3 regions of the Sedimentibacter sp. zth1 genome follow, and region 1 is predicted to be linked to each of the others. Evidence: a T-box and tRNA genes for the amino acid it is inferred to sense, from the RefSeq annotation. Region 1 holds a T-box; the other regions hold tRNA genes.

Region 1 (10,119 bases):
ACTTATATCTTTTCTTATTCTTCCTACATAAACTAAATCTTGATTTGATGTTTCAAGTGGCATAGGATATTTTAATTCATTTTTATCATCAACTAATTTTATTCCTTCTGCTCTTTTCAAAAGTTTTTTTGCCATATCAACTGATATTTCTTTCTCTGTTTCTATAGTTATAGATTCCGAATGACTTCTAAATACTGGCACACGTACACATGTACAATTAACTCTAAGTTCTTCATTATGAAGTATTTTTCTACCTTCATTTTGCATTTTCATTTCTTCCTGAGTATATCCATCTTCTACAAAACTACCAATTTGAGGTATTAGATTATATGCTATTTGATATTGAAAAAAATTTGTCTTTGGAGTAATACCTTTTGACAAATCTTCTATCTGCTCTTTAAGTTCATTTATTCCACCAATACCTGCACCCGATACTGCTTGATAGGTAGAAACTATAATTCTATTAATTTTAGAAAACTCATTTAATTTATTTAATGCCACAAGTGCAATAATTGTAGAACAATTTGGATTAGATATTATTCCTTTGTGATTTTTTAAATCCTCTTCATTTATTTCTGGTATGATTAGCGGTACATCATCATCTAACCTGTATGCACTACTGTTGTCAATAACAATTGCACCTTCTTTAACAGCATATGGCATCAACATCTTGCTAAGGCCATTTCCAACTGCTCCCAAAACTATGTCAATATTTTTAAATGAATTTTCATTGGCCTCTTCTACTGTATATTGTTTATCACAAAACAAAATTTTCTTGCCCGAACTATTTTTACTTGCCAATGGTCTTAAATTACTTATTGGAAAATCTCTTTCTTCGAGTATTTTAATCATTTCTTGGCCTACCATGCCAGTTGCGCCAAGTATTGCAACATTAAATTTTTTCATAACAACTCAACTCCTATAAACTTATTCTTATATATATTAATATAAATATTATATGCGATATCTATTTTTTAGGTGTTTTATTATAAAATTTAAGCCAACTACTACAACAATGAGTATACTAATCCATTGTGAAGTTGATATACCAAACATTATACCTCTTAGTTCATCATATCTAAAATATTCTAAAATAAATCTAATTATTGAATAAGCTACAAGGTAAAAACATATCATATTGCCATTCTTTCTTTTTTTTCTCCCATATATAATTAATATAATGAATAATATCAAATTTAAAGTGGCTTCTAAAAGCTGAACTGGAAACAAAGTTATACCATGTGGTGCAACGTTTGAATTATTAAACATCATGCCTATCGGACTTGGATATGGTTTTCCATAACAACAACCAGCACAAAAGCAACCCAATCTTCCAAACGCATGTGCAAGTGGAATTGATGGAGTTATTGTATCTATTAAATTCCAGAAATTTATTTTATACCTTTTACAATATAAATAAATTGCGATTATGCTTCCAATTAAGCCACTATAAAAAACAAAACCACCTTGCATCATTGCCAAAAGATTTTGTAAATTTTCATTAAATGATTTCAAATATTGCAGTAACTCTTTAAAATTAATTGCCAAATATAAAATTTTCCCACCAATCATAAGACCTATTATTCCATATAAAATCGCATTAAAAATATCATCTTTTTGTTGGTAATTAATTTTATTACGAGATATGGCAACAATTGTTCCTATACCAATTCCAATGAAAATACAAAGTGCATATGCACTAATATTAAATCCCAATATGTTTATAAATGGACACATATTTCCTCCGTATATCAAATTATTATAAGTATTTAATTAAAAATAAAAGCAAACAACTTGTTTGCTTTTATTTTTAATTGTTTTGTTATTCGTTACTAATACGGTAGTGAAGAAGCCACCGCGCCAGCACCAACACAAGCAACGCAAGATAAAAAACTTATTGCACATATTGCTACAGCAATAATTGATAGAACTAATCCTGCAATAGCCATTCCAGAAGGTTCTTCTTTTTTAGCTTGAACACCAAGTATAATTCCTATTATACCTAAAATAACTCCTAAAAAGGATGCAGGACCAGAAAATACAAATACACACGAAATGATACCTAGTACTAAAGATGCGATAGCCTTGCCATTAGATTTATTTTCCATATTTCCTCCAAATATTTATTACTTTTTATAATTCTATCATTTTTACAAATTTTGTTATGCATATATTTAAATCTATGCATAACAAAACCGATAAATTCATAAAATCTATCGGCTTTGATTTTTGACTTTTCTATTTTAATATGCTCTTGCAATGTAAACCATATGTTTTGCTTCCTTGCCACAGAATTGACAAGTGTCTGATAAATGCTCTTGCTCAAATGGTATACATCTGATTGTTGCGCCTGTTTCTTCTTTTAATTTTTCTTCACATTCTTTACATCCACACCACATTGCTTTAGTAAATCCTGGTTTTTCAGTTACTTCTTTTTTGTAGTTTTCATAGCTATCCATGTAATAAGTGTGTGCTTCTCTATGCGCTCTTGCTTTTTCAAGCATTTCTACCTGCATAGTTTCTAACAATGATTTTATAGTATCACCTATGTCATCAAGTGATACTATCTCTTTTTCTAATTTATCTCTTCTGACAGCTATTGCTTGATTATTTTCAATATCTTTTGGTCCTATTTCCACTCTTATTGGATAACCTTTCATCTCATATTGGTTAAATTTCCAACCTGGTGAGTTTGAAGCATCATCATCTAGCTCTACTCTTATACCTAATGCTTTGATTTCATCATATAATGCATTGGCTTTTTCTAATACGCCTTCTTTTTTCTGAGCTATTGGTATTATAACAACTTGTGTTGGCGCTACTCTTGGTGGTAATACAAGACCTCTGTTATCACTATGAACCATTATAAGCCCACCTATTAGTCTTGTTGAAATACCCCATGATGTATGATATGGATATTGTTGTTTCCCATCTCTTCCAAGGTATGTTATATCAAATGCTTTTGTGAAATGCTGTCCTAAGTTATGTGATGTACCAGCTTGTAATGCCTGACCATCATGCATTAATGCTTCCATTGTGTATGTTGCATAAGCTCCTGCAAATTTTTCTTTTTCACTTTTTTTACCTACTACAACTGGCATAGCAAGCAATTCTTCTGCTACTTCTTTGTAGATATTAAGCATTTGCAATGTTTCTGTTTGTGCTTCTTCAGCTGTTTCATGAAGAGTATGACCTTCTTGCCATAAGAATTCTGATGTTCTTAAAAATGGTCTTGTTGCTTTTTCCCATCTAACAACACTACACCATTGATTGTATAGATATGGTAAATCTCTGTATGAATTTAACCATTTGCTATACATATTGCAAATTATTGTTTCTGATGTTGGTCTAACACATAATCTTTCACCTAACTCATTGTTACCACCGTGTGTCACCCAAGCAACCTCTGGGGCAAATCCTTCAACGTGCTCTTTTTCTTTATTAAGCAAACTTTCTGGTATTAATAAAGGGAAATAACAGTTTTTATGTCCTGTTTCTTTGAATCTTCTGTCTGCATATTCTTGTATTTTTTCCCACAATGCAAAACCATAAGGTCTTATAACCATAAAACCTTTAACTGGTGAATAGTCTACTAACTCATTTTTAATTATTACATCAGTATACCATCTACTAAAATCATCTTCCATTGGTGTTATTTCTTTTACAAATTGTTTGTTCTTAGCCATTTTATTAATTCCTTTCTATATATATTATTATATTTATCATAAAAATTATAAGTGTTATTTGCCTTCGACAAATGGGGTTAGAGCTTCGCTGTAAATTGGCATAAATAAACCGCCTCTAAATTTTTAGAGACGGATTTCCGCGGTACCACTCTTATTATTGCAATTTTTTAGTTTGCAATCTCTCGAACAAATAACGGTTTGTGCCGTTTGGGTTTATCCCCAAAAACTCCTAGGTAGGTTCAATATATATTTGGATAAAAGCTTTTCACCAATAGCTTTCTCTCTTTAATCCTTGTATATCTAATAGTCCTAATCATCATCCTTTATATTATGATGTAATTGTATATTAGCTAAATATTTTTGTCAATATTTTTTTAACTACACTTTCATGTCTCTATTTGTAAAAAAATTAAATTACCAAATTATGAATAATATTTTAATTTTTGTGTATAATACTTATTGTCGTTAACAACATATGGAATGTAATTAACCATTAAGTAAACTGAAAACTCCAAATAAAATTATAAATAATGAAATATAGTAAAATTACATATGTTATTAAATGATATAAAGCTTAGTCACTACTAAGCTTTATTTTTTATATACTAGGAAAATTCTACTCCTAGTATATAAAAAACAAGGATTGCAAAGGACAGGACTTCCTTGCCTTTAAGGGAGATATTCGGTAAAAATGCTTACAAAATAGGCATTTTTAACAAAATTTACTTTTTTATTTTCTTGATTTATTGTATATCTTATTGTAGTATAAGTAAAATAAAACATTTAGGAGCAAAAACAATGAACATTAAAAGAGCAATTAAAGAATATACCTTTGTGGCTATAGGAACACTACTTGTAGCCATAGGTATTTTCTATTTTATGGCACCTCAGAACTTAGCAGCTGGAGGTGTATCGGGATTTTCAATAGTCTTAACATCATATATACCTTTACCCATATCAGCGGTAACTCTTATAATTAATACTATACTACTAATAATAGGCTTTATTTTTATTGGAAAAGAATTTGGTGGTAAAACAATATTATCTGTAGTTTTATTATCTTTTTATCTTTTCTTAATGGAAACTTTTTTCCCTATCTCAAATCCTGTTACTGATGAAATTTTGTTAAATCTATTTTGCGGCATTATCATTTCGGGTGGTGGATTAACAATTGTATTTAACCAAAACGCTTCCACAGGTGGTACTGATATAATTGCAATTCTACTTAATAAATATCTTAATTTAAACATTGGAACAGGAATGCTTGCTGCAGATGCTTTTGTTGTAGGCTCCGCATTATTTACTTTTGGTATCAGCAAAGGTATTATAGGTGCATTAGGATGGTTCTTAAATGGTTTGGTTATCAACTATTTCATAGATGGTTTAACAATAAAAAAAGAAGTTGTTATTGTATCTGATAAAGCTACGGAAATTAAAAATTTTATCTTTTCAGAAATTGATAGAGGTGTTACTATTTATAAGGCACAAGGTGGTTATACAAACAAACCTAAGGACATTGTTGTTACTGTTGTCGGTAAAAAAGAATACTTCTCTTTGAAGAAAAAATTAAAAACAATAGATTCAGACGTATTTGTTTTAGTTAGAAGTGTGCATGAAGTATTAGGACATGGTTTCGAATAGTTAAATAAAAAAAAGCTAAAAATAAATTATTATATTGTTATTTTTTTAACTTTCACATAATTAAAAACGGAAATTATAAATAGCTTGATTTATTGTGCCATATAAGTTAATATTTACACGTTAACGTATACTATTGACATAATTAATAGGAGGTTTTTTTTATGTTTAATAAAAAAACAATAATAGAGTATCTTTTAACAGCTGTAGGTACATCAATTGCAGCATCAGGTATATTTTATTTTTTAGCACCTGAAAGTATAGCTATAGGTGGAGTTACTGGTTTTTCATTGGTAATGACAAGTTATTTGCCTTTACCTTTATCTACAGTAACATTCATATCGAATGTAATTTTACTTATATTAGGATTTGTATTTTGTGGTCGGGAGTTTGGAGGAAAAACTATATTTGCCGTTATAAATTTATCATTGATTATGTATATAATGGAAAATTTATTTCCAATTTATGGACCTATAACAGACGAAACATTATTGAACCTAATAATTGGAGTTATACTTTTTGCAGCTGGACTAGCTATAGTATTCAACCAAAACGCTTCTACTGGTGGGACTGATATTTTGGCAAAAATATTCAATAAATATTTTAACTTAAATTTCGGTACTGCATTATTGGTAGCGGATGCTATTGTTGTTTTCATGGCAATATTTACATTTGGTATAAAAGAAGGTATTTTAGGTATTTTAGGATGGTTTTTAAAAGGACTACTTATTAACTATTTTATAGACGGATTCACTATTAAAAAAGAAGTTGTTATTATTTCTAATAAGTCCAACGAAGTAAAAGATTTTATATTCAATAATATAAATCGTGGTGTAACCGTATATAAAGCAGAAGGTGGTTATACTCATGAATCAAAAGATATAATTGTTACTGTTCTTTCTAAAAATCAATATTTTAAATTGAAAAAGGATTTAAAAACAATAGACCCATCGGTATTTGTTCTAATTAGGAATGTACATGAAGTATTCGGGAATGGATTTGAACATTTTTAATTACATATTTTGAAGCTAAAAAAGGGGATTATCTCCCCTTTTTTTTACTCTCATATTATAGTTCATCTAAATTTTTAAATGTATATCCCATTTCTTCCCATTTTGTTAATAACTCATCTAAAATTTCTGAATTTGTTTTTGATGTACTATGTAATAGCACTATTGCCCCTGGATGCATCCTTGGAATTAATTTTTTGAATGCTTCATTCTTTGAAGGCTGATTATTATTGTACCAATCAACATATGCTAAACTCCAAAATATAGTTTTATATTCCAATTCATTGGCAAGTTTTAAATTATTTTCGCTAAATTTACCTTGAGGTGGTCTATAATATTTTAACATATCTTTTCCTGTTATTTCTTTATATTTAGTTTCTACTTCCTTAAGTTCATTTCTAAATGATTCTATCTCAGATATTTTAGACATATCTGGATGATGATATGTATGGTTACCTACAATGTGACCTTCATTGCACATTCTCAAAATAATATCTGGACTTGTTTCTAAATAATTTCCCACTACAAAAAAAGTTGCTTTTATATTATGCTTTTTTAGAATATCCAAAATATTTTCAGTAAATCCATTTTCATATCCACAATCAAATGTTAAATATATAGTCTTATCTTCAGTATCTTTCACAAAATAAGAATTAAACTTCTTTAAATAGTTGCTAGATGCATTTCCAACTGGAGTTTTTCCTTCATTTTGAAAGCTTAACCCCCAATTTGTTTCTTCACTAAATGTATAATAACAGTCTTTACCATACACACTTATAATAAATGCAAACAAAAAAGTAAAAGCAATTGTACAAGCAATGCATACTATGTTTCTTTTTTTAATTGTCAATATCATAAAATACCTCCTTTTAAATTATATTTGTTTGGATTTAACTTATGAATAAAAATATACCAGTATTATATTTCATTTACTTCACATAATACTATTATTGAAATTGAGGAGGTGCAATATGCCACAAAACAATTGCATAAAATGTACAGTTCAGCAATGCAAGTATCATGATTGTTGTAATAATTACTGTACTTTGCAATCAATACAAATAGGGACACATGAACAAAATCCTACTGCTATTGAATGTACAGATTGCCAGTCATTTCAACTTAAATAATTGATAAATAAATAATTTTTAATAAATGATTTATTTACCTATTAAATGCACAGAAAACGTTCATGAATATTATATTATCATGAACGTTTTCTATTATTTATGAGGACTAATCACTATTGGTTGTATTTGCACTCCATCAAGTGCTTTTTCCATAGTATCAATTATCATATTGGTGTGTGCTACCATTGAATTTGGCTTTCTAATATAATCATCTTGGCCGAAAGGTACAAAGTATATATTTTTTGTATTTAACAAAAGGCCTATATTTTTCAAATTGTAGCCCAAAGCATCATTTGTTGAGAGTGAGATAACCAACGGTTTGTTATTTCGTAGATGTCCTTTAGCCGCCATTAATACTGGTGTATCAGTAATACCATTAACTAGTTTAGCAGCAGTATTACCTGTGCAAGGTGCAATTATGAGTATATCCAATAAATTCTTAGGTCCTAGCGGTTCTGCTTCTTCTAATGTTAATATTGGTTTGTTTTTCGTTAGTTTATATGCTCTTTCTATAAAATCGTCTGATTTACCAAATCTGCAATCTATATTCTGAGATGAATAGGAAAATACAGTGTTTACATTACAATTTTCTTCTAATATGTTTTCTAATTCTTTAAATGTTTTTTCCAATGTACAAAAAGAACCTGTGAATGCTACACCCACATTTTTTTTATCTAACTTCATATTCACTACTTCTTTCAGATAATATATTTTCTATAACTTGTGCAATAATTTCTCCAGATGATTTTGGTGCATATTTTCCAGGTAAACCCAAGCAATTTTTAGCTTGTATTTTAAGTTCTTTTGCTGAAATGTAATCAACGCCTCCTGGAGAAGAAGCTATGTCAATAATAATCGCATGTGATGGGATGTATTTTAAATTGTCTTTCACTAATATTATAGATGGTACAGTGTTAAATATAAAATCAGATGATACCAAAGTGTCATTTAATTTGTCAAATGGTATAGAAGAATAACCATTAGCTTGAGCTAGTGATCTAGAATCAATATTTCTTGCTACAACACAAACATTTGCATCAAGAGATTTTAATTTTTTAGCTAATATTTGTGCACATCTTCCATATCCAATAACTATACAATTACTTTTATGCAAATTAATTTTACTCATGCTAATTGCTTCTGCAATACTTCCTTCAGCTGTTGCAACAGCATTAAGCATTGCAAAACCATTATTTTTTAAAAGATCATAAAAACGAATATCATAATTCAAGCAATAATCTGTAACATTTTTAGGAATCATTGCCGAAAAAATCATATGATTTTTATTCAAATTATTAATAAATTTTTCTATACTTTTATCTTCATATAAATCTAAAAAAGTAATATCTACTTTATTTCTACTAAAGGGTATAGGACATACTAATATATCACTTTTACTCATAGCTTCTTCCAATGAATCTACTACTTGTGTAATATTATTAATAAGTTCATCCGAAAAGCCATAAGTAATAACCTGATATCCCTTTCTACATAAATTCTCAATCATATAGATGTGTCTATCATCTCCACCTATAACAGTAATATTTTTACGTTTCGACATAATTACCCCCCTTCTCTTATATTACAATATGTATAAAACCGGTTATTGTTACATTACAAATAAGCATCTAATAACCTTTTTTAACGTATATATCAAAATAATTTATAATTGGGGTAAGGCTCATGAAAAAATTTGTGTCTTAAAAAATCATCAAAAAATATTGCTACAATGGACAAAAAAAACCATACTATACTATATCTTAAACAAATTTGTCCAAGCAAATTATACAATCTAGATGAATAATCCCAAACATTTAATTTTAAAATTATATTTACTATATATCCTGTAATAAATTCTAGTACAGTAATTATTACACTACCTAATATCATCTGCTTTATCAATCCAATATTTTTACCTTTTATTAAATTTAAAGAACCTACACATATAAAACATATACCTCCACATATAAACATAGAAGGATGTGAAAATCCCCTTACTGTTACTTCTATTAAATAATATACTGTTCCTCCAACTAAAAACAAGAATAAATACTTTAAAATTTTTTGCATATTGTCACCTTAAGTTCATAATAAAAATATTATATGAGTTATTTGGTATAGTATACATAAATCGTTGCATAAATAAAAAAAGCTACTACAAAACCATAAGATTTTGTAGTAGCTTTAACTTTATTAACTTATTTCTAATACTCCGTTTCCTGTTTCTTCTATGTGAGAATTAAAAAATTCTTTAACAACTTTATACATATAGTAAGTATCTTTCATACCAGCAGTTTCATATGATGAATGCATAGCTAATTGTGCTAATCCTATGTCTACCATTTTTATGCTTACGTGTGTTGTAGCAATATTACCAAGTGTACTTCCACCAGGCATATCTGAACGATTTGTATAAGCTTGGAATGGAATATCTGCATTTTTGCAATATGTTTTAAATAAAGCAGCACTTACTGCATCAGATGTATATTTTTGATTTGCATTATATTTTATTACAACACCTTCATTCATATATACACGATTTGTTGGATCACTTTTTTCAGGGTGATTAGGATGTACAGCATGTGCGTTGTCTGAAGATAGCATAAATGATGATGCAAGTGCTTTATAATAATCTTCCTTAGTTTTATTTAATCC
Region 2 (10,119 bases), 1.5 Mb from region 1:
AGTTATTAACCTTGCTGCATATCGTAACTCGCTGGCCCGTTCTACAAAAAGTACGCGGTCACACTCGTAGTGCTCCCACTGCTTATAAGCATAGGGTTTCAGGTTCTTTTTCACTCCCCTCCCGGGGTTCTTTTCACCTTTCCCTCACGGTACTATTTCTCTATCGGTCACTAAGTAGTATTTAGCCTTGGGAGATGGTCCTCCCTGCTTCCCACCGGATTTCTCGTGTCCTGTGGTACTCTGGATCATATCTTGCTCTTTGACTTTTTCGCCTACGTGTCTATCACACTCTTTGGAGCTTCTTTCCAGAAGTCTTTGACTATCGTCTCAGATACTTTGTTGATATGTCCGCAACCCCATGCCGAAACATGGTTTGGGCTCTACCGATTTCGCTCGCCGCTACTTTCGGTATCGTTTTTTTACTTTCTCTTCCTAAGGGTACTTAGATGTTTCAGTTCCCCTCGTTCCCCACGTATGACTATTTATTCATCATACGTTACATACGGTTCTCCATATGTGAGTTTCCTCATTCGGATATCTACGGATCAATACTTGTTTGCAGTTCCCCGTAGCTTTTCGCAGCTTACCACGTCCTTCATCGGCTCTTAGTGCCAAGGCATTCGCCCTACGCTCTTTATATCTTGACCTCTTTTGCTCGGTCTTTTTCATTTATGCTTCGTTGGTCATCTCTCAAGATGCTCATGTACAAACGTACATTCCGCTCTTTCGTTCCTTCCGCCTTACCTAAATAAAAATTACCTTCGCAAACTTTATTTTCACTTTTCTTTTCAGAAAAATTACTTTAATCATCAGTTTAATTGTGCGTCTTCACACAACTATTTTTTGGTTACTCTTGTAATTAATATTTGCTTCCGCTTATATTTTTTACTTAGTTTTATTGTTTTTTTTGATGTTTTTCTCTCGTTTCAAACTTGTTCTTTTTAATTTATACTTCGTTGATCGTCTTCTCTGGTGCTCACATATTATTCATATGCTTTGCTCCTCGACTCCTCTCGCCTTGTCTAAATCAAAAATTACTTCGTTTGTTTTTTCCTATACAATTTTCAAAGTTCAGCGATTTACTTTTATTGGTGGAGATGAGGAGAGTCGAACTCCTGACCCCCTGCTTGCAAGGCAGGTGCTCTCCCATCTGAGCTACACCCCCACATCAGCAAATCTTTTATCCACTACTCAAATTCTCACTTGAGTAGCAATGAAACAGCATAAGTTCCTTGTTTCGAACATGCCTTTCTGGCGTTCAAACCAGAAAAGCGACATTGAAACAAAATGTATTACTTTACATTTTGTTTTCTGTCTCCTTAGAAAGGAGGTGATCCAGCCGCACCTTCCGATACGGCTACCTTGTTACGACTTCACCCTAGTCATTAATCCTACCTTAGGCGCCTGCCTCCAAATGGTTAGCTCAGCGACTTTGGGTATTATCAACTTCCATGGTGTGACGGGCGGTGTGTACAAGACCCGGGAACGCATTCACCGCGACGTTCTGATTCGCGATTACTAGCAACTCCGACTTCATGTAGGCGAGTTGCAGCCTACAATCCGAACTGGGATCGGTTTATTAGGTTTGGCTCCAGCTCACGCTTTCGCTTCCCTTTGTTCCGACCATTGTAGCACGTGTGTAGCCCAAGACATAAGGGGCATGATGATTTGACGTCATCCCCACCTTCCTCCGGTTTGTCACCGGCAGTCTCACTAGAGTGCCCATCTTTCATGCTGGCAACTAATGATAAGGGTTGCGCTCGTTGCGGGACTTAACCCAACATCTCACGACACGAGCTGACGACAACCATGCACCACCTGTCTCCCTTGCTTCCGAAGAAGAGAGCACATTTCTGCACTTGTCAAGGGGATGTCAAGCCTTGGTAAGGTTCTTCGCGTTGCTTCGAATTAAACCACATGCTCCGCTGCTTGTGCGGGTCCCCGTCAATTCCTTTGAGTTTCAGTCTTGCGACCGTACTCCCCAGGCGGAGTGCTTATTGCGTTAGCTCCGGCACTGACCTCTCGGCCAACACCTAGCACTCATCGTTTACGGCGTGGACTACCAGGGTATCTAATCCTGTTCGCTCCCCACGCTTTCGTGTCTCAGCGTCAGTTACAGTCCAGTAAGTCGCCTTCGCCACTGGTGTTCCTCCTAATATCTACGCATTTCACCGCTACACTAGGAATTCCACTTACCTCTCCTGCACTCAAGTTACGCAGTTTCAAATGCTTACGAGGGTTTAGCCCTCGCCTTTCACATCTGACATACGTTACCGCCTACTCACCCTTTACGCCCAGTAAATCCGGACAACGCTCGCCCCCTACGTATTACCGCGGCTGCTGGCACGTAGTTAGCCGGGGCTTCCTCCTTTGGTACCGTCATTTTTTTCTTCCCAAAGGACAGAGCTTTACGATCCGAAAACCTTCTTCGCTCACGCGGCGTCGCTGCATCAGGCTTGCGCCCATTGTGCAATATTCCCCACTGCTGCCTCCCGTAGGAGTTTGGACCGTGTCTCAGTTCCAATGTGGCCGTTCACCCTCTCAGGCCGGCTATTGATCGTCGCCTTGGTAAGCCGTTACCTTACCAACTAGCTAATCAAACGCGAGCTCATCTCGTACCGATAAATCTTTGACTTATTAATCATGTGATTATTAAGTGTTATATGGTATTAATCCCAGTTTCCCGAGGCTATCCCTTTGTACGAGGCAGATTGCTCACGCGTTACTCACCCGTCCGCCGCTAATACTCATCCCGAAGGATTTTCTTCGCTCGACTTGCATGTGTTAGGCACGCCGCCAGCGTTCGTCCTGAGCCAGGATCAAACTCTCGTTTAATATCTGTTCTCAAGCTTACGCTTGGCATTAACTCTCGTTAATTGTTGTTGTTGTTTTTACTGTTTTTGTTCTATTTCTTATACTCTTGCGAGTACTGAAATCAAAGGTTGTTCTTATGCTGTTTTATTGTCTAAGGTTCATTTTTCAATGCTTTGCTGTCTCTCAACAGCTTTATTAGTTTACCATCTCTGTCGAAGTTTGTCAAGAACTTTTTTATTTTTTCTTAACGACTTCGTATACTAATTTTTTTTGCTTGATTAGCTTATCACAAGTATTAACTCATGTCAAGCAGTTTTTATATTTAATATTGTTGTACTAAATGGTGCCCAAAGGCGGAATCGAACCACCGACACGGGGATTTTCAGTCCCCTGCTCTACCGACTGAGCTATCTGGGCATAAATATTAGATGGTGGGCCTTCAAGGATTCGAACCTTGGACCTACCGGTTATGAGCCGGGCGCTCTAACCAACTGAGCTAAAGGCCCAAAATATTTTACAATATTTTGGTTTAAACTATGGTGGGCCTGGATGGACTCGAACCATCGACCTCACGCTTATCAGGCGTGCGCTCTAACCACCTGAGCTACAAGCCCATAATTTGCATATATGGTCGGGGCGGCAGGATTTGAACCCGCGGCCCTCTGGTCCCAAACCAGATGCGCTACCAAACTGCGCTACGCCCCGACATATTATTTAATTGGCGGAGAGGGTGGGATTCGAACCCACGTGGGCTTGCACCCTAACGGTTTTCAAGACCGCCCCGTTATGACCGCTTCGGTACCTCTCCATATTGGTGATCCATCCGCGATTCGAACGCGGGACACCCTGATTAAAAGTCAGGTGCTCTGCCGGCTGAGCTAATGGATCATATATTTGATAAATTATATCATACACTAAAGTTGGTGACCCATCAGGGATTCGAACCCTGGACACCCTGATTAAGAGTCAGGTGCTCTACCAACTGAGCTAATGAGTCAAATAAAAACCTTATGTAACTCAAAAACAAAATTTATGGTGAACCAGAAGGGAGTCGAACCCCCGGCACACGGCTTAGAAGGCCGTTGCTCTATCCAGCTGAGCTACTGGTCCACAATATTTATAAATGGAGCTGGTGAAAGGACTTGAACCCTCAACCTACTGATTACAAGTCAGTTGCTCTACCAATTGAGCTACACCAGCATGTATCTTGTTTTTATTGAAAATGGCGACTTGGATGGGGTTCGAACCCACGACCTCCAGCGTGACAGGCTGGCATTCTAACCAACTGAACTACCAAGCCACATTCAATTTTGTAAAAATGGTGGAAACAATAGGGCTCGAACCTATGACCCCCTGCTTGTAAGGCAGATGCTCTCCCAACTGAGCTATGCTTCCATGTTTTTTATTTTGTAATGGTGACCCTACCGAGACTCGAACTCGGGTTACTTCCGTGAAAGGGAAGTGTCTTAACCGCTTGACCATAGGGCCTTTTATTTTGATAATTTATTTTGGTAGCGGCGAACGGATTTGAACCGCTGACACTGCGGGTATGAACCGCATGCTCTAGCCAACTGAGCTACGCCGCCAATTTATTTTGGTAGCGGGGACAGGATTCGAACCTATGACCTTCGGGTTATGAGCCCGACGAGCTTCCAGCTGCTCCACCCCGCGACAAATTAATTATAAATGGTACCGAAGACCAGACTTGAACTGGTACGTTCTTTAGGGAACGCAGGATTTTAAGTCCTGTGCGTCTGCCAATTCCGCCACTCCGGCATATTCATGGCTCCGAGGGTGGGGCTCGAACCCACGACCTACCGGTTAACAGCCGGTTGCTCCACCATTGAGCTACCTCGGAATATCAATCTGGCGATGTCTTACTTTCCCAGGCAGTCACCCACCAAGTATCATCAGCGCTAAAGAGCTTAACTTCCGTGTTCGGGATGGGAACGGGTGTGTCCTCTTTGCTATTATCACCAGATTAGTATAACTCGTAATTTAAAAATTACTTCGTTATATTGTATATTAAGTTATCATTAAATTGAAAGTTTGAACTTTCAAAATTGTACAGGAAAAACTTTTCGAGATTTGTCCGACTGCATCACAAATCTATTTACTCACTTACGTTCGTATAGATTTGGATTTCGCTGGATCTGACCTACCATCCATTTGATTCTCAAATGGGGTTAGGATCATTATTGGTCAAGACCTCGACCTATTAGTATCACTCAGCTGAATACATTGCTGCACTTACACCTGTGACCTATCTACCTGTTAGTCTTTCAGGGGTCTTACTTACTTACGTAATGGGAAATCTTATCTTAAGGTTTGTTTCGCGCTTAGATGCCTTCAGCGCTTATCAATTCCAGACTTAGCTACTCAGCCGTGCTCCTGGCGGAACAACTGATTCACCATAGGTCTGTCCATCCCGGTCCTCTCGTACTAAGGACAGCTCCCTTCAAATTTCCTACGCCCACGACGGATAGGGACCGAACTGTCTCACGACGTTCTGAACCCAGCTCGCGTGCCTCTTTAATGGGCGAACAGCCCAACCCTTGGGACCTGCTTCAGCCCCAGGATGAGACGAGCCGACATCGAGGTGCCAAACCTCCCCGTCGATGTGGACTCTTGGGGGAGATAAGCCTGTTATCCCCAGGGTAGCTTTTATCCGTTAAGCGATGGCCCTTCCATTCGGCGCCACCGGATCACTAAGTCCAACTTTCGTTCCTGCTCGACATGTACGTCTTGCAGTCAAGCTTCCTTCTGCCTTTACACTCTTCGCACGATTTCCGACCGTGCTGAGGAAACCTTTGAGCGCCTCCGTTACTCTTTCGGAGGCGACCGCCCCAGTCAAACTGCCCAACTGACAGTGTCCATATACTGGATCACAGTATCATGTTAGAAATTCAGTATCAATAGAGTGGTATCCCAACAGCGACTCCACACATACTGGCGTACATGTTTCTTAGTCTCCCACCTATCCTGTACAATTAATACCGAATTCCAATGTCAGCCTGCAGTAAAGCTCCATGGGGTCTTTCCGTCCTGCCGCGGGTAACTCGCATCTTCACGAGTACTACAATTTCACCGGATCTATTGTTGAGACAGTGCTCAAATCGTTACACCTTTCGTGCGGGTCGGAACTTACCCGACAAGGAATTTCGCTACCTTAGGACCGTTATAGTTACGGCCGCCGTTTACTGGGGCTTAAGTTCACTGCTTCACTTACGCTTACAGCTCCCCTTAACCTTCCAGCACCGGGCAGGTGTCAGCCCCTATACTTCATCTTTCGATTTAGCAGAGACCTGTGTTTTTGGTAAACAGTCGCTTGAGCCTGTTTTCTGTGGCCCACTAAAGCTCCGGTCGTTCGACTTTCACTTCCATGGGCACCCCTTCTCCCGAAGTTACGGGGTTATTTTGCCTAGTTCCTTAACAATAGTTCTTCCGCTCATCTTTGGATTCTCTCCTTGACTACCTGTGTCGGTTTACGGTACGGGCACCTTGATCTCGATAGTGGATTTTCTTGACAGCGTAGACTCAGTTACTTCACTACTTGTTTTCGCTCCCATTCGTATCTCAGGATTATTGAAGAAACGGATTTGCCTATCTCTTCTCCCTACTTACTTAGACGTACTATTCCATCAGTACGCTAACTTATCTTTCTGTGTCCCCACTTCTCTTTTAACGATCTTCGGTGGTACTGGAATTTCCACCAGTTATCCATCGCCTACGCCTTTTGGCCTCGGCTTAGGTCCCGACTTACCCTGAGTGGACGAGCCTTCCTCAGGAATCCTTAGTCTTTCGATGGGTGAGATTCTCACTCACCTTTCGCTACTCATGCCAGCATTCTCTCTTCTGTACAATCCACAGCCTCTTTCGATGGCGCTTCGACTCGTACAGAATGCTCCTCTACCGATTGTATTAATACAATCCCACAGCTTCGGTGATAGATTTTAGCCCCGGTAATCTTCGGCGCAGGTCCACTCGACCAGTGAGCTATTACGCACTCTTTGAAAGTGTGGCTGCTTCTAAGCCAACTTCCTGGTTGTCTGTGTAGTCCTACATCCTTTTCCACTTAATCTATCTTTGGGACCTTAGCTGGTGATCTGGGCTCTTTCCCTTTTGACTATGAAACTTATCTCACATAGTCTGACTCCCAACGCTAATTTTATGGTATTCGGAGTTTGATAAGTTTCGGTAACGTATAACGTCCCTTGACTATTCAGTGCTCTACCCCCATTAATCTTACGTTAAGGCTAGCCCTAAAGCTATTTCGAGGAGAACCAGCTATCTCCAGGTTCGATTGGAATTTCACCGCTATCCACAAGTCATCCCATAGCTTTTAAACGCTAACGGGTTCGGTCCTCCACCAGATTTTACTCTAGCTTCAACCTGCTCATGGATAGGTCACCTGGTTTCGGGTCTACGACATGCAACTTTCGCCCTATTAAGACTCGCTTTCGCTTCGGCTCCTAACCTCTCAGTTATTAACCTTGCTGCATATCGTAACTCGCTGGCCCGTTCTACAAAAAGTACGCGGTCACACTCGTAGTGCTCCCACTGCTTATAAGCATAGGGTTTCAGGTTCTTTTTCACTCCCCTCCCGGGGTTCTTTTCACCTTTCCCTCACGGTACTATTTCTCTATCGGTCACTAAGTAGTATTTAGCCTTGGGAGATGGTCCTCCCTGCTTCCCACCGGATTTCTCGTGTCCTGTGGTACTCTGGATCATATCTTGCTCTTTGACTTTTTCGTCTACGTGTCTATCACACTCTTTGGAGCTTCTTTCCAGAAGTCTTTGACTATCGTCTCGGATACTTTGTTGATATGTCCGCAACCCCATGCCGAAACATGGTTTGGGCTCTACCGATTTCGCTCGCCGCTACTTTCGGTATCGTTTTTTACTTTCTCTTCCTAAGGGTACTTAGATGTTTCAGTTCCCCTCGTTCCCCACGTATGACTATTTATTCATCATACGTTACATACGGTTCTCCATATGTGAGTTTCCTCATTCGGATATCTACGGATTAATACTTGTTTGCAGTTTCCCGTAGCTTTTCGCAGCTTACCACGTCCTTCATCGGCTCTTAGTGCCAAGGCATTCGCCCTACGCTCTTTATATCTTGACCTCTTTTGCTCGGCCTTTTTCATTTATGCTTCGTTGGTCGTTTCTCAAGATGCTCATGTACAGATGTACATTCCGCTCTTTCGTTCCTTCCGCCTTGCCTAAATAAAAATTACCTTCGCAATTTTTAATCATCAGTTTAATTGTGCGTCTTCACACAACTATTTTTTTGGTTACTCTTGTAATTAATATTTGCTTCCGCTTATATTTTTTACTTAGTTTTATTGTTTTTTTGATGTTTTTCTCGTTTGTTTTTTCCTATACAATTTTCAAAGTTCAGCTTGCTTTGAACATTTTGTTGCCAAAATTTTCTCTGCATTAGTCTTAATACTCAAATTCTCACTTGAGCATCAATGAAACAGCATAAGTTCCTTGTTTCGAACATGCTTTTCTGGCGTTCAAACCAGAAAAGCGACATTGAAACAAAATGTATTACTTTACATTTTGTTTTCTGTCTCCTTAGAAAGGAGGTGATCCAGCCGCACCTTCCGATACGGCTACCTTGTTACGACTTCACCCTAGTCATTAATCCTACCTTAGGCGCCTGCCTCCAAATGGTTAGCTCAGCGACTTTGGGTATTATCAACTTCCATGGTGTGACGGGCGGTGTGTACAAGACCCGGGAACGCATTCACCGCGACGTTCTGATTCGCGATTACTAGCAACTCCGACTTCATGTAGGCGAGTTGCAGCCTACAATCCGAACTGGGATCGGTTTATTAGGTTTGGCTCCAGCTCACGCTTTCGCTTCCCTTTGTTCCGACCATTGTAGCACGTGTGTAGCCCAAGACATAAGGGGCATGATGATTTGACGTCATCCCCACCTTCCTCCGGTTTGTCACCGGCAGTCTCACTAGAGTGCCCATCTTTCATGCTGGCAACTAATGATAAGGGTTGCGCTCGTTGCGGGACTTAACCCAACATCTCACGACACGAGCTGACGACAACCATGCACCACCTGTCTCCCTTGCTTCCGAAGAAGAGAGCACATTTCTGCACTTGTCAAGGGGATGTCAAGCCTTGGTAAGGTTCTTCGCGTTGCTTCGAATTAAACCACATGCTCCGCTGCTTGTGCGGGTCCCCGTCAATTCCTTTGAGTTTCAGTCTTGCGACCGTACTCCCCAGGCGGAGTGCTTATTGCGTTAGCTCCGGCACTGACCTCTCGGCCAACACCTAGCACTCATCGTTTACGGCGTGGACTACCAGGGTATCTAATCCTGTTCGCTCCCCACGCTTTCGTGTCTCAGCGTCAGTTACAGTCCAGTAAGTCGCCTTCGCCACTGGTGTTCCTCCTAATATCTACGCATTTCACCGCTACACTAGGAATTCCACTTACCTCTCCTGCACTCAAGTTACGCAGTTTCAAATGCTTACGAGGGTTTAGCCCTCGCCTTTCACATCTGACATACGTTACCGCCTACTCACCCTTTACGCCCAGTAAATCCGGACAACGCTCGCCCCCTACGTATTACCGCGGCTGCTGGCACGTAGTTAGCCGGGGCTTCCTCCTTTGGTACCGTCATTTTTTTCTTCCCAAAGGACAGAGCTTTACGATCCGAAAACCTTCTTCGCTCACGCGGCGTCGCTGCATCAGGCTTGCGCCCATTGTGCAATATTCCCCACTGCTGCCTCCCGTAGGAGTTTGGACCGTGTCTCAGTTCCAATGTGGCCGTTCACCCTCTCAGGCCGGCTATTGATCGTCGCCTTGGTAAGCCATTACCTTACCAACTAGCTAATCAAACGCGAGCTCATCTCGTACCGATAAATCTTTGACTTATTAATCATGTGATCAATAAGTGTTATATGGTATTAATCCCAGTTTCCCGAGGCTATCCCTTTGTACGAGGCAGATTGCTCACGCGTTACTCACCCGTCCGCCGCTAATACTCGTCCCGAAAGACTTTCTTCGCTCGACTTGCATGTGTTAGGCACGCCGCCAGCGTTCGTCCTGAGCCAGGATCAAACTCTCGTTTAATATCTGTTCTCAAGCTTACGCTTGGCACTAACTCTCGTTAGTTGTTGTTGTTGTTACTGTTTTTTGTTCTATTTCTTATACTCTTGCGAGTACTGAAATCAAAGGTTGTTCTTATGCTGTTTTATTGTCTAAGGTGCGAACAAATTTCGTCAAAAATTTTAAGTCAATTTGCACTTCGCAACGGCGTTAGCCATGTTGCGGGTTCT
Region 3 (10,119 bases), 1.5 Mb from region 1:
CCTAACACTTCATCAGCGACTGATATCTTGTGTGTAAATTTTTCTTTCATCAAATCTATAGAATCGCTAACAATAGTTGCTGTATCAACAACCGTTGGAACACCTATTGCTGCAATTTTAATTCCCATACTTTCTTTATTTAAAGAACCCTGCATATTGCCTATACCTGAGCCTGGTTCAATTCCAGCATTTGTTAATTGTATAACTGAACATAATCTTTTCATCTTCCTAGAAGCTAATGCATCTATTGCAATAATAAGTGTAGGTTTTATTTTTTCAATAACACCCTTTATAGTATTTTGTGTTTCTATCCCTGTAACTCCCATTACACCTGGAACTAAAATAGCTAGCTCATTATAGTCATCATCAAAATCTTTTTTATATGCTTTAAAAAATTGTCTAGTAACTTTTATTTTATCAATTGTTCTCGGTCCTAAAGAATCCGCTGTTACTCTTCTATTACCTAGTCCAACTACCAATATATGTTCTCTATCAATATCTATAATCTCTTTTAAATTACTTGATAATGTTTCTATAATTTCTTGTCTTTTATCTTTATCCATATGTTTAAAGCTTGGAGTTTCATAGGTTACATACTTGCCTATCTTTTTACCTACAACTTTTTGTGCTTCTTCATCTGTAATCTCAATTTTTACAAGTTCTCCATATTTTAAATTTTTTGTTTCAAGTATAACTCCATCGCAATTTTTAGCCAAACCTTCGTGGGCTTCATAGGCTAAGTCTGTTCTATACATATAAGTTCCTCCAAAATAATTTGTTCTCTATTTATTATTCATTTTTTTTATTTTTTTATACTTTTCTCTTGATTTTTGTTTGAGAAACTTGTATAATTGGTATGCTATGTTTAATAAATTGTAATATTGAATATTAAAATATTAAAATATTAAATCTCATCAGGGGAGGTGAAACATTTGGCAAACATTAAATCAGCAAAAAAAAGAATTTTAGTTATTGATAAAAAAACTGCTATAAACAAAGTTAGAAAATCAGAAATAAAAACTTATATTAAAAAATTCGAAACTGCTATTGAAAGCGGTGACGTTGAAAAAGCGAAGGAATATTTAAAAGAAGTTGAAGCTAAATTAGATAGAGCTGCTGCTAAAAACACTATTCACAAACACGCAGCTGCTAGAAAAGTTAGTAGATTACAACAAAGATTAAATAAAATAGCTTAATCATAAAAGGGCTGTAACATTAAATGTTAAGCCCATTTTTATTATAATTAAATATATATAAAGTCTTATACATCTTTAATAATCAAATATTTATAAGACTACTTTCTAATATTTTGCCATTCTAAAAGCTCACCCTTGATAACCTTGTCACATATAGTTAATTCACTTATACAAGATGAATTTGTAAGTAACATAATTTTCTTCAAATTACTTTTTAATTCTTCTATCCAGTCATTTATATTAACATTTTTAAAATATTGTTTCAATATTTCTCCAGATATACCTACCATTTTAGCACCCATTGATAAACACTTTGCAATATCAAAAGAATTTTTTATTCCTCCTGATACTATAAATCCATTTAGTCCAGCTATATTTGCTTCAACCATAGAATATGCTGTTGGTATTCCCCAATTGATTAATGAATTATCAATAACTTTACTATGTCTTGAATATTCTATATCTATAAAATTTGTACCTCCTGCTCCACTAATATCAATGTATTTAATATCCATACTCATAAGCTCTTTTATAGTTTCAAGGCTCATACCACAACCAACCTCTTTTACAATCACTGGTACATTTATACCTTCTTTTAAATTTATTATATTTTCTCTTATATTTTCGAATGTAGTATCTCCCTCTTTCATACTGATTTCCTGGGCTACATTCAAATGCAATTGTAAAGCATCCGCCTCTATCATCTCAACAGCAATTTTAGCATCTTCTAAAGAACAATTAGCAGATAAATTGCCAATAACTACTCCTTCAGGATTAATTTTTCTAACTATACTATATGTTTCAAAAAGATTTTTATCTTCAACTCCAGCCTTTTGAGAACCAACCGCAATTGGTATGTCAGCGTCACGTGAAACTCTTCCTAATATTTCGTTTATTTTCAAAACGTCTTTATGTCCACCTGTCATAGCGTTTATAAAAATTGGTGCGCTAATTTTCTTACCTAAAAAAGTTGTATTTATTTCAATATCTTGAAGGTTATATTTAGGTAATGCCTTGTGAATAAGTACTATATCATCAAGACCTGTTTTAGTATTATTGTTACTTTCCTTAAGTGCATATTTTATATGGTCTAATTTTCTCTTACTTCTAATTAAGTTGTTATCCATTTTATTCTCTATTCTAAATTAATTTATATTGTATTACTTCTTTAAAAAGAATTACATATTATTTCTAATCCAACTGTCTTATCTATTAACCCCGTTTTAATTTGTCTGTCAATATTTAAAAGAGTATTCAGTATTTTTTCAGTTTTATCCATACTTATATTTTTAGATAAACTACTAAGTTTCTTCGCTATAAACGGCTTTATTTTCATAGTATCAGAAACTTGAGAAGATGAGTAACCTTTTTTGTATAATATTTGATATTGATAAATCATTCTAACCTGCCTTGTTATCATATGCATAATAAATAGCTCAGCCACACCATTTATTAACATGTTTCCTAGCATTTTATTTGCTTCTTTTTTCTTACCGTCACATATAAAATCAACAAGTCTAAAAATATTACTATCAAGAGATTTTATTAAAAGAGCATCAATAACTTCTCTATTTACTTCGCCTTCATCTAATGTATATGATGCAATTTTATGAATTTCATTATTTACATCATACAAATCAACTGTACTTTCATAATCTAAATAACCACAGTTTGTTGCAATATAGCTTGCATTCGATGATGTAATTTTAACTGAATTTTTTTTAAAACCTTCTACTATATAGTTAGTTAACTCACCTTCATCTAATTTTTTAATTTCATATATTGCTTTATTTTCTTTGATTATTTTTACCAATTTTTTTCTATTATCAGGTTTTTTGCCTTTTAAAATAAATAATACTATCGTAGTATCTATGTTATCTTTTGTTAATTTAATAAGCTTTTCCTCTATGCTTTTATTAATAGAACCAGATGAAGTTAAAAAATCACTATCATCAACAATAATTACTTTTTTATCAGACATAAAAGGAAAAGTTGCAACTGTTTCTATAAATTCATTTTCCTTATCATCAATTTTTTCAAATTTAGTAAAATTCAATTCTCTTAAATTTTTAGAAACAAATTTATTGATTACACTTTTTATGGCATTATCAATTAGAAAGGTTTCATTTCCATATATTATATTGAAACAAAATAAATCTTCTTTTTTTATATTATTTATTAATTCTTTATAACTCATATTTTCCCTCATATCTTTTATCTAAAATATAATTTTTATAAAACATTACATATACTAATAATATAACAAATATATATAAATTCAATAAAAAATATAATTTATATATTTCATTCATATTTTCAGAATGATTGCCCTTATAGGTATTATAATATATTTCATCATTAATTTCCATAATATTAATTTCACCATTAGTAAAAGTTGATAAAATATCTGAACCTATATCATTATATTTATCAATAACCTCCTGATGTGGAATACCATAATTATTTTTACCATATGAAAATACTGCAATATCAGGATTAACTGCTTGTACAAATTCAGTAGTAGAAGAAGTTTTACTTCCATGATGAGGAACAATTAAAACATTTATATCTTCCAATCTATCTAGAATCTGCCTTTCAGCCTCCTTTTCGATATCCCCAGTAATAAGTATTTTTATTTTTCCACACTTTACTAAATATACATTGGACATGTTATTTTCATTATTAGACTTAAAACCGATTTTAGGCCATAATATATCAATTTTAAATTCATTATCTATAATTATACTATCTGTATTGTTTAAAAGATTACAATGGCAATTTATTAGATTCTTGTCGTCTTCGGAACTAGAATATACATTACCAACTTTAGAACTACTTAATATTTCATTAACACCACTATAATGATCTATGTGCCAGTGGCTAATAAATATTGATTTTATATCATTAAAACCATTTTTGAGTATATAAGGTGCACAAACATATTTGCCAATATTATCTGAATTGCTACCCGCGTCAAATATCAAATTTATATCATTGTGTCTTAGGATAATAAATACGCCTTGTGAAACATCAACTATATTAAGTCTTGTTCCATCTAAACTTAGCGGTATAATGAAAAAATTGATGCAGTAGTATACTATAAAAGTTGCAAATAAAATACGCTTGTAACTGCATTTTTTATTATTTATTATAAATAGTATTAAAGCTAAGAAAACATAGTAAAAAAAGCAAGTTAAAAGCCTCATAGAGGGTATTTTAACACCTGCAATACTACTTTTAGAACCCCAATCTATTACATACCTAATAACATTGAATACATAATCATATATCTTTAAAGGTAAGACAAGTGTATATACACATAAAAAACCTACACCAACAGAAATAAATGCAATAACAATAAGTACACTAAAAATAGGAACTAATGCTATATTGTATAAAATGCCCAACAATGAAAGATAATTAAAATAGTACGACATAATAGGAAGTGTGAATAATTGTAAAAAAATATATAAATAAATGCTAGAAATAATGGTATTCTTAGATTTCAATTTATCCTTAACATACTTATTAAAAATAATTAAGCAAAATGCAGCGGTAAACGACAATTGAAAACCTACATCAAATAAATAAAATGGGTTTACCACTAATAATATAAAGGCTGCTATAACAATTGAGTTAATAGTATTATATTTTCTATACAATAACTCTGCTCCAAACACGAACGTAAACATTATTAAACTTCTAAGAACAGACACTGGAAATCCTATCAAAAACCCATAGCACCACAAAAATCCCCATGTTAAAAACCAGCTAATCTTTTTGTTAAACCCAATCATACAAAATAATTTTATTAAGAAGCCGTATAATATACCTATATGCAAACCAGAGACAGCAAATATATGTGCCAGGCCAGTTCTTTGTATACTTTTATATAAATCATCATCTAAGTATTTCTTATCTCCTAACAAAATTGATAATATAATATTTGCATTTTTTTCATTAAGATTTGAATAAAACAATTTTTCGACAAATCCTTTAAAATTATTTACTATAGTATTGACTTTTGAATAATCCTTTTTTATAAGGTTGGGTTTTGTATTTGCAAATAAGTTTACAAATATTTTTTTAGTTCGAAGCGATTTTTTATAATTAAAAAGCAAAAAATTCTTAGATTCTTGAATTTTAGATACGCTAACGTTAATTTTATGAATTGAATTTATTTCGATTTTATTTTCTTTTTTTATGTATAGAATTGATTTTTCATGTATATTTTTTCCGTTTAGACATATTACATTAACATTATAGCTAATAAATTCAGATTCTTTGTCATCTTTAATAACATTCTTTATTTCTACAATTACATTAACATCATCATTAAGATATTGTGTTAAAATAGATTTTGAATTATAATTAATACATACAACAGACAAAACCGCAAATAAAATTATTAAAAAACACGCTACATATTTTTTTGTCGTAACAATACCCAGTGCAAAAAATATTAGACTTAAAATTATTGCAGTTTTATAGTTTAAATATAAACATACTATTATACTCAAAACATATGCAACGAAATAAATTACAAAATAATACATATTTATACCCCCGTATTTATATTACCAAATTATTCTACATAAAGCAACTTATTAGGGGAAACAAAAACTGTTTATAGGACGGATTAAAATGATTAGTAAAAAAATTATTGAAGATTATAATTTAAATAATAAATTTATAGAAGAGATATTTAATGACAGTGTTTACTTAGACATTGAAACATCTGGATTATCTGCTGTTACGAGTGAAATTGTTTCTATAACATTTTTGATAGTTGAAAATAATAAAAAAATTATCTATCAAACATTTTCTATAAATGAACAGGAAGAATTAGAATCATTGTTTTTCCTTATGAGTAAAATATATACAAAAAAATATATCATAACATATAACGGGAAATCATTTGATATAACATATTTGAATAAAAAATTTGAAAAATACAATATAGATTTTAATTTAAATAATCTACATAGTATTGATTTGTATAAAGATATGCTGAATTTTAAAAATAAGATTAATATTGCAAATAATAAGCTTAAAACTGTTGAAAAATATTTTAAGATATTTAGAGAAGACACATTGTCTGGCAAAGATGTAATAACCTTGTATGAAGCATATAAAATTCATAAAAAAGATGAGCACAGAGATTTAATACTTTTGCATAATTTTGAAGATGTTTACTATCTTCCAATAATATTTGATAATATTTTGAATTCATATGATAAAATATTTTATTCCAAAACATTAGGTATATTGAAAGTTAATAAAAAAGATATTAGTATATCAAACAAGGCAATAAAAATTAAATTTTTAAATATAACTGATTACAAATTGGATTACAACTCAAATAAACTTTGCTATAAATTAAATTTCAAAAGTCAAACATCTATAACAAAATTAGATATTTTGATTTCTCTATATAAAAGCGATAGCGATAATTATATATTATTTATAGATAATAATGAAATAAAATTGATGAACTTTAACACATTGCCTAATTTAAAAGATAATATTGTGCCAATAGTAATTAATGGAACTCTATTATTTGAAAATGTATGTAGTATTATTGAAAAGGCATTAAAAGATATTTAAAAAATTAAATATTATTGTAATAAAAAAGTTACTACGCAACTCCGCTAGGGGGACCAATGTCCCCCTTCGGCGTAAAAATGCTTATGAAATAGGCATTTTTACTGAGCACTCCCCTTAAAGGCAAGGACGTCCCGTCCTTTGCAATCCTCGTTTTTTATATACTAAAAGTAGACTTTCCCAGTATATAAAAAACGTTGATTAAAAATAATCAACGTTTTTACTATGGTGCCCAAAGGCGGAATCGAACCACCGACACGGGGATTTTCAGTCCCCTGCTCTACCGACTGAGCTATCTGGGCAAACATGGTGGGCCTTCAAGGATTCGAACCTTGGACCTACCGGTTATGAGCCGGGCGCTCTAACCAACTGAGCTAAAAGCCCAAAATATTAATATATTTTGGAAAAATGTGGTGGGCCTGGATGGACTCGAACCATCGACCTCACGCTTATCAGGCGTGCGCTCTAACCACCTGAGCTACAAGCCCACATTTAAATACTGGTCGGGGCGGCAGGATTTGAACCCGCGGCCCTCTGGTCCCAAACCAGATGCGCTACCAAACTGCGCTACGCCCCGAAATACTATTATTTAATTATTATCCTGTTTTTGCTTAATAAAATTGGCAGGGGTGGCAGGACTTGAACCCACGACACATGGTTTTGGAGACCATTGTTCTACCAACTGAACTACACCCCTATGGTGTAAATGGTGGGCCTTCAAGGATTCGAACCTTGGACCTACCGGTTATGAGCCGGGCGCTCTAACCAACTGAGCTAAAGGCCCAAAATATTACAAAATATTTTGGTATAAATATGGCGGAGAAGGAGGGATTTGAACCCTCGCATCCTTATCGGATCTACACCCTTAGCAGGGGCGCCTCTTCAGCCACTTGAGTACTTCTCCATATATATTTTTATAACTATTAAATTGGCGGAGAGGGTGGGATTCGAACCCACGTGGGCTTACACCCTAACGGTTTTCAAGACCGCCCCGTTATGACCGCTTCGGTACCTCTCCGTGGTGATCCATCCGCGATTCGAACGCGGGACACCCTGATTAAAAGTCAGGTGCTCTGCCAGCTGAGCTAATGGATCACTATATTAATTTTTAAAAATGGCTGGAGTAGCAGGATTTGAACCTACGAATGCTAGAGTCAAAGTCTAGTGCCTTACCGCTTGGCTATACCCCAACTTATGGTGAACCAGAAGGGAGTCGAACCCCCGGCACACGGCTTAGAAGGCCGTTGCTCTATCCAGCTGAGCTACTGGTCCATAAATTTTTTTAATGGAGCGGGTGAAGGGAATCGGACCCTCGCAACCAGCTTGGAAGGCTGGGGCTCTACCACTGAGCTACACCCGCATTATATGCGTTTTAACATTTTTTGTTACTTTTGGAGCGGAAGACGAGATTCGAACTCGCGACCCTCGCCTTGGCAAGGCGATGCTCTACCACTGAGCCACTTCCGCATTTTAAACTTAATTGGTGGGAAGGACTGGATTCGAACCAGTGAAGGCGTTGCCAACGGATTTACAGTCCGTCCCCTTTAGCCACTCGGGAACCCTCCCATATTTTCAGTAAAATTATTTTCCGCAACATGGCTTACGCCGTTGCGTCTTTCGCATTGTGTATTGAAATTACTCCGTAATTTCTGCGAAAATGGAGCTGGTGAAAGGACTTGAACCCTCAACCTACTGATTACAAGTCAGTTGCTCTACCAATTGAGCTACACCAGCATGTATCTTGTTTTTATTGAAAATGGCGACTTGGATGGGGTTCGAACCCACGACCTCCAGCGTGACAGGCTGGCATTCTAACCAACTGAACTACCAAGCCACATTCAATTTTGTAAAAATGGTGGAAACAATAGGGCTCGAACCTATGACCCCCTGCTTGTAAGGCAGATGCTCTCCCAACTGAGCTATGCTTCCATGTTTTTTATTTTGTAATGGTGACCCTACCGAGACTCGAACTCGGGTTACTTCCGTGAAAGGGAAGTGTCTTAACCGCTTGACCATAGGGCCTTTTATTTTGGTAGCGGGGACAGGATTCGAACCTATGACCTTCGGGTTATGAGCCCGACGAGCTTCCAGCTGCTCCACCCCGCGACAAATTAATTTAAAATGGTACCGAAGACCAGACTTGAACTGGTACGTTCTTTAGGGAACGCAGGATTTTAAGTCCTGTGCGTCTGCCAATTCCGCCACTCCGGCACATTCATGGCTCCGAGGGTGGGGCTCGAACCCACGACCTACCGGTTAACAGCCGGTTGCTCCACCATTGAGCTACCTCGGAATATCAATCTGGCGATGTCTTACTTTCCCAGGCAGTCACCCACCAAGTATCATCAGCGCTAAAGAGCTTAACTTCCGTGTTCGGAATGGGAACGGGTGTGTCCTCTTTGCTATTATCACCAGATTAGTATAACTCGTAATTTAAAAATTACTTCGTTATATTGTATATTAAGTTATCATTAAATTGAAAGTTTGAACTTTCAAAATTGTATAGGAAAAACTTTTCGAGATTTGTCCGACTGTATCACAAATCTATTTACTCACTTACGTTCGTATAGATTTGGATTTCGCTGGATCTGACCTACCATCCATTTGAGAATCAAATGGGGTTAGGATCATTATTGGTCAAGACCTCGACCTATTAGTATCACTCAGCTGAATACATTGCTGCACTTACACCTGTGACCTATCTACCTGTTAGTCTTTCAGGGGTCTTACTTACTTACGTAATGGGAAATCTTATCTTAAGGTTTGTTTCGCGCTTAGATGCCTTCAGCGCTTATCAATTCCAGACTTAGCTACTCAGCCGTGCTCCTGGCGGAACAACTGATTCACCATAGGTCTGTCCATCCCGGTCCTCTCGTACTAAGGACAGCTCCCTTCAAATTTCCTACGCCCACGACGGATAGGGACCGAACTGTCTCACGACGTTCTGAACCCAGCTCGCGTGCCTCTTTAATGGGCGAACAGCCCAACCCTTGGGACCTGCTTCAGCCCCAGGATGAGACGAGCCGACATCGAGGTGCCAAACCTCCCCGTCGATGTGGACTCTTGGGGGAGATAAGCCTGTTATCCCCAGGGTAGCTTTTATCCGTTAAGCGATGGCCCTTCCATTCGGCGCCACCGGATCACTAAGTCCAACTTTCGTTCCTGCTCGACATGTACGTCTTGCAGTCAAGCTTCCTTCTGCCTTTACACTCTTCGCACGATTTCCGACCGTGCTGAGGAAACCTTTGAGCGCCTCCGTTACTCTTTCGGAGGCGACCGCCCCAGTCAAACTGCCCAACTGACAGTGTCCATATACTGG

Evidence for each region. The T-box of region 1 lies ahead of proS (proline--tRNA ligase). A T-box ahead of a tRNA ligase gene usually reads a tRNA of that ligase, here a tRNA-Pro.
Region 2: it encodes a tRNA-Pro, which carries the amino acid that the T-box ahead of proS (proline--tRNA ligase) is inferred to sense. The anticodon was not compared.
Region 3: it encodes a tRNA-Pro, which carries the amino acid that the T-box ahead of proS (proline--tRNA ligase) is inferred to sense. The anticodon was not compared.

Annotation. Positions count from the first base shown of each region.
Region 1 covers NZ_CP071445.1:3,004,191-3,014,309, reverse strand. Annotated here, with positions in the region: gene JYG23_RS14215 (aspartate-semialdehyde dehydrogenase) at 1-906, opposite strand, end outside; gene lgt (prolipoprotein diacylglyceryl transferase) at 955-1,737, opposite strand; gene JYG23_RS14205 (hypothetical protein) at 1,833-2,108, opposite strand; gene proS (proline--tRNA ligase) at 2,244-3,686, opposite strand; T-box leader at 3,809-4,012, opposite strand; gene JYG23_RS14195 (YitT family protein) at 4,485-5,327, shown strand; gene JYG23_RS14190 (YitT family protein) at 5,489-6,337, shown strand; gene pdaA (delta-lactam-biosynthetic de-N-acetylase) at 6,393-7,190, opposite strand; gene JYG23_RS14180 (DUF1540 domain-containing protein) at 7,306-7,464, shown strand; gene JYG23_RS14175 (dipicolinate synthase subunit B) at 7,558-8,148, opposite strand; gene dpsA (dipicolinate synthase subunit DpsA) at 8,135-9,025, opposite strand; gene JYG23_RS14165 (hypothetical protein) at 9,118-9,534, opposite strand; gene JYG23_RS14160 (M18 family aminopeptidase) at 9,658-10,119, opposite strand, start outside.
Region 2 covers NZ_CP071445.1:1,374,494-1,384,612, forward strand. Annotated here, with positions in the region: rRNA gene JYG23_RS06970 (23S ribosomal RNA) at 1-647, opposite strand, end outside; tRNA gene JYG23_RS06975 (tRNA-Ala) at 1,090-1,165, opposite strand; rRNA gene JYG23_RS06980 (16S ribosomal RNA) at 1,324-2,835, opposite strand; tRNA gene JYG23_RS06985 (tRNA-Phe) at 3,156-3,231, opposite strand; tRNA gene JYG23_RS06990 (tRNA-Ile) at 3,244-3,320, opposite strand; tRNA gene JYG23_RS06995 (tRNA-Ile) at 3,352-3,428, opposite strand; tRNA gene JYG23_RS07000 (tRNA-Pro) at 3,443-3,519, opposite strand; tRNA gene JYG23_RS07005 (tRNA-Ser) at 3,534-3,622, opposite strand; tRNA gene JYG23_RS07010 (tRNA-Lys) at 3,627-3,702, opposite strand; tRNA gene JYG23_RS07015 (tRNA-Lys) at 3,736-3,811, opposite strand; tRNA gene JYG23_RS07020 (tRNA-Arg) at 3,848-3,924, opposite strand; tRNA gene JYG23_RS07025 (tRNA-Thr) at 3,939-4,014, opposite strand; tRNA gene JYG23_RS07030 (tRNA-Asp) at 4,038-4,114, opposite strand; tRNA gene JYG23_RS07035 (tRNA-Val) at 4,134-4,209, opposite strand; tRNA gene JYG23_RS07040 (tRNA-Glu) at 4,228-4,302, opposite strand; tRNA gene JYG23_RS07045 (tRNA-Met) at 4,324-4,400, opposite strand; tRNA gene JYG23_RS07050 (tRNA-Met) at 4,410-4,485, opposite strand; tRNA gene JYG23_RS07055 (tRNA-Leu) at 4,502-4,590, opposite strand; tRNA gene JYG23_RS07060 (tRNA-Asn) at 4,598-4,672, opposite strand; rRNA gene rrf (5S ribosomal RNA) at 4,679-4,795, opposite strand; rRNA gene JYG23_RS07070 (23S ribosomal RNA) at 5,013-7,942, opposite strand; rRNA gene JYG23_RS07075 (16S ribosomal RNA) at 8,402-9,913, opposite strand.
Region 3 covers NZ_CP071445.1:1,362,777-1,372,895, forward strand. Annotated here, with positions in the region: gene gpr (GPR endopeptidase) at 1-755, opposite strand, end outside; gene rpsT (30S ribosomal protein S20) at 933-1,196, shown strand; gene fni (type 2 isopentenyl-diphosphate Delta-isomerase) at 1,295-2,323, opposite strand; gene holA (DNA polymerase III subunit delta) at 2,365-3,393, opposite strand; gene JYG23_RS06850 (DNA internalization-related competence protein ComEC/Rec2) at 3,383-5,752, opposite strand; gene JYG23_RS06855 (ribonuclease H-like domain-containing protein) at 5,841-6,803, shown strand; tRNA gene JYG23_RS06860 (tRNA-Phe) at 7,027-7,102, opposite strand; tRNA gene JYG23_RS06865 (tRNA-Ile) at 7,108-7,184, opposite strand; tRNA gene JYG23_RS06870 (tRNA-Ile) at 7,212-7,288, opposite strand; tRNA gene JYG23_RS06875 (tRNA-Pro) at 7,301-7,377, opposite strand; tRNA gene JYG23_RS06880 (tRNA-Trp) at 7,422-7,497, opposite strand; tRNA gene JYG23_RS06885 (tRNA-Ile) at 7,508-7,584, opposite strand; tRNA gene JYG23_RS06890 (tRNA-Ser) at 7,615-7,704, opposite strand; tRNA gene JYG23_RS06895 (tRNA-Ser) at 7,730-7,818, opposite strand; tRNA gene JYG23_RS06900 (tRNA-Lys) at 7,820-7,895, opposite strand; tRNA gene JYG23_RS06905 (tRNA-Gln) at 7,916-7,990, opposite strand; tRNA gene JYG23_RS06910 (tRNA-Arg) at 7,996-8,072, opposite strand; tRNA gene JYG23_RS06915 (tRNA-Gly) at 8,087-8,160, opposite strand; tRNA gene JYG23_RS06920 (tRNA-Gly) at 8,193-8,267, opposite strand; tRNA gene JYG23_RS06925 (tRNA-Tyr) at 8,282-8,366, opposite strand; tRNA gene JYG23_RS06930 (tRNA-Thr) at 8,459-8,534, opposite strand; tRNA gene JYG23_RS06935 (tRNA-Asp) at 8,558-8,634, opposite strand; tRNA gene JYG23_RS06940 (tRNA-Val) at 8,654-8,729, opposite strand; tRNA gene JYG23_RS06945 (tRNA-Glu) at 8,748-8,822, opposite strand; tRNA gene JYG23_RS06950 (tRNA-Met) at 8,831-8,906, opposite strand; tRNA gene JYG23_RS06955 (tRNA-Leu) at 8,923-9,011, opposite strand; tRNA gene JYG23_RS06960 (tRNA-Asn) at 9,019-9,093, opposite strand; rRNA gene rrf (5S ribosomal RNA) at 9,100-9,216, opposite strand; rRNA gene JYG23_RS06970 (23S ribosomal RNA) at 9,434-10,119, opposite strand, start outside.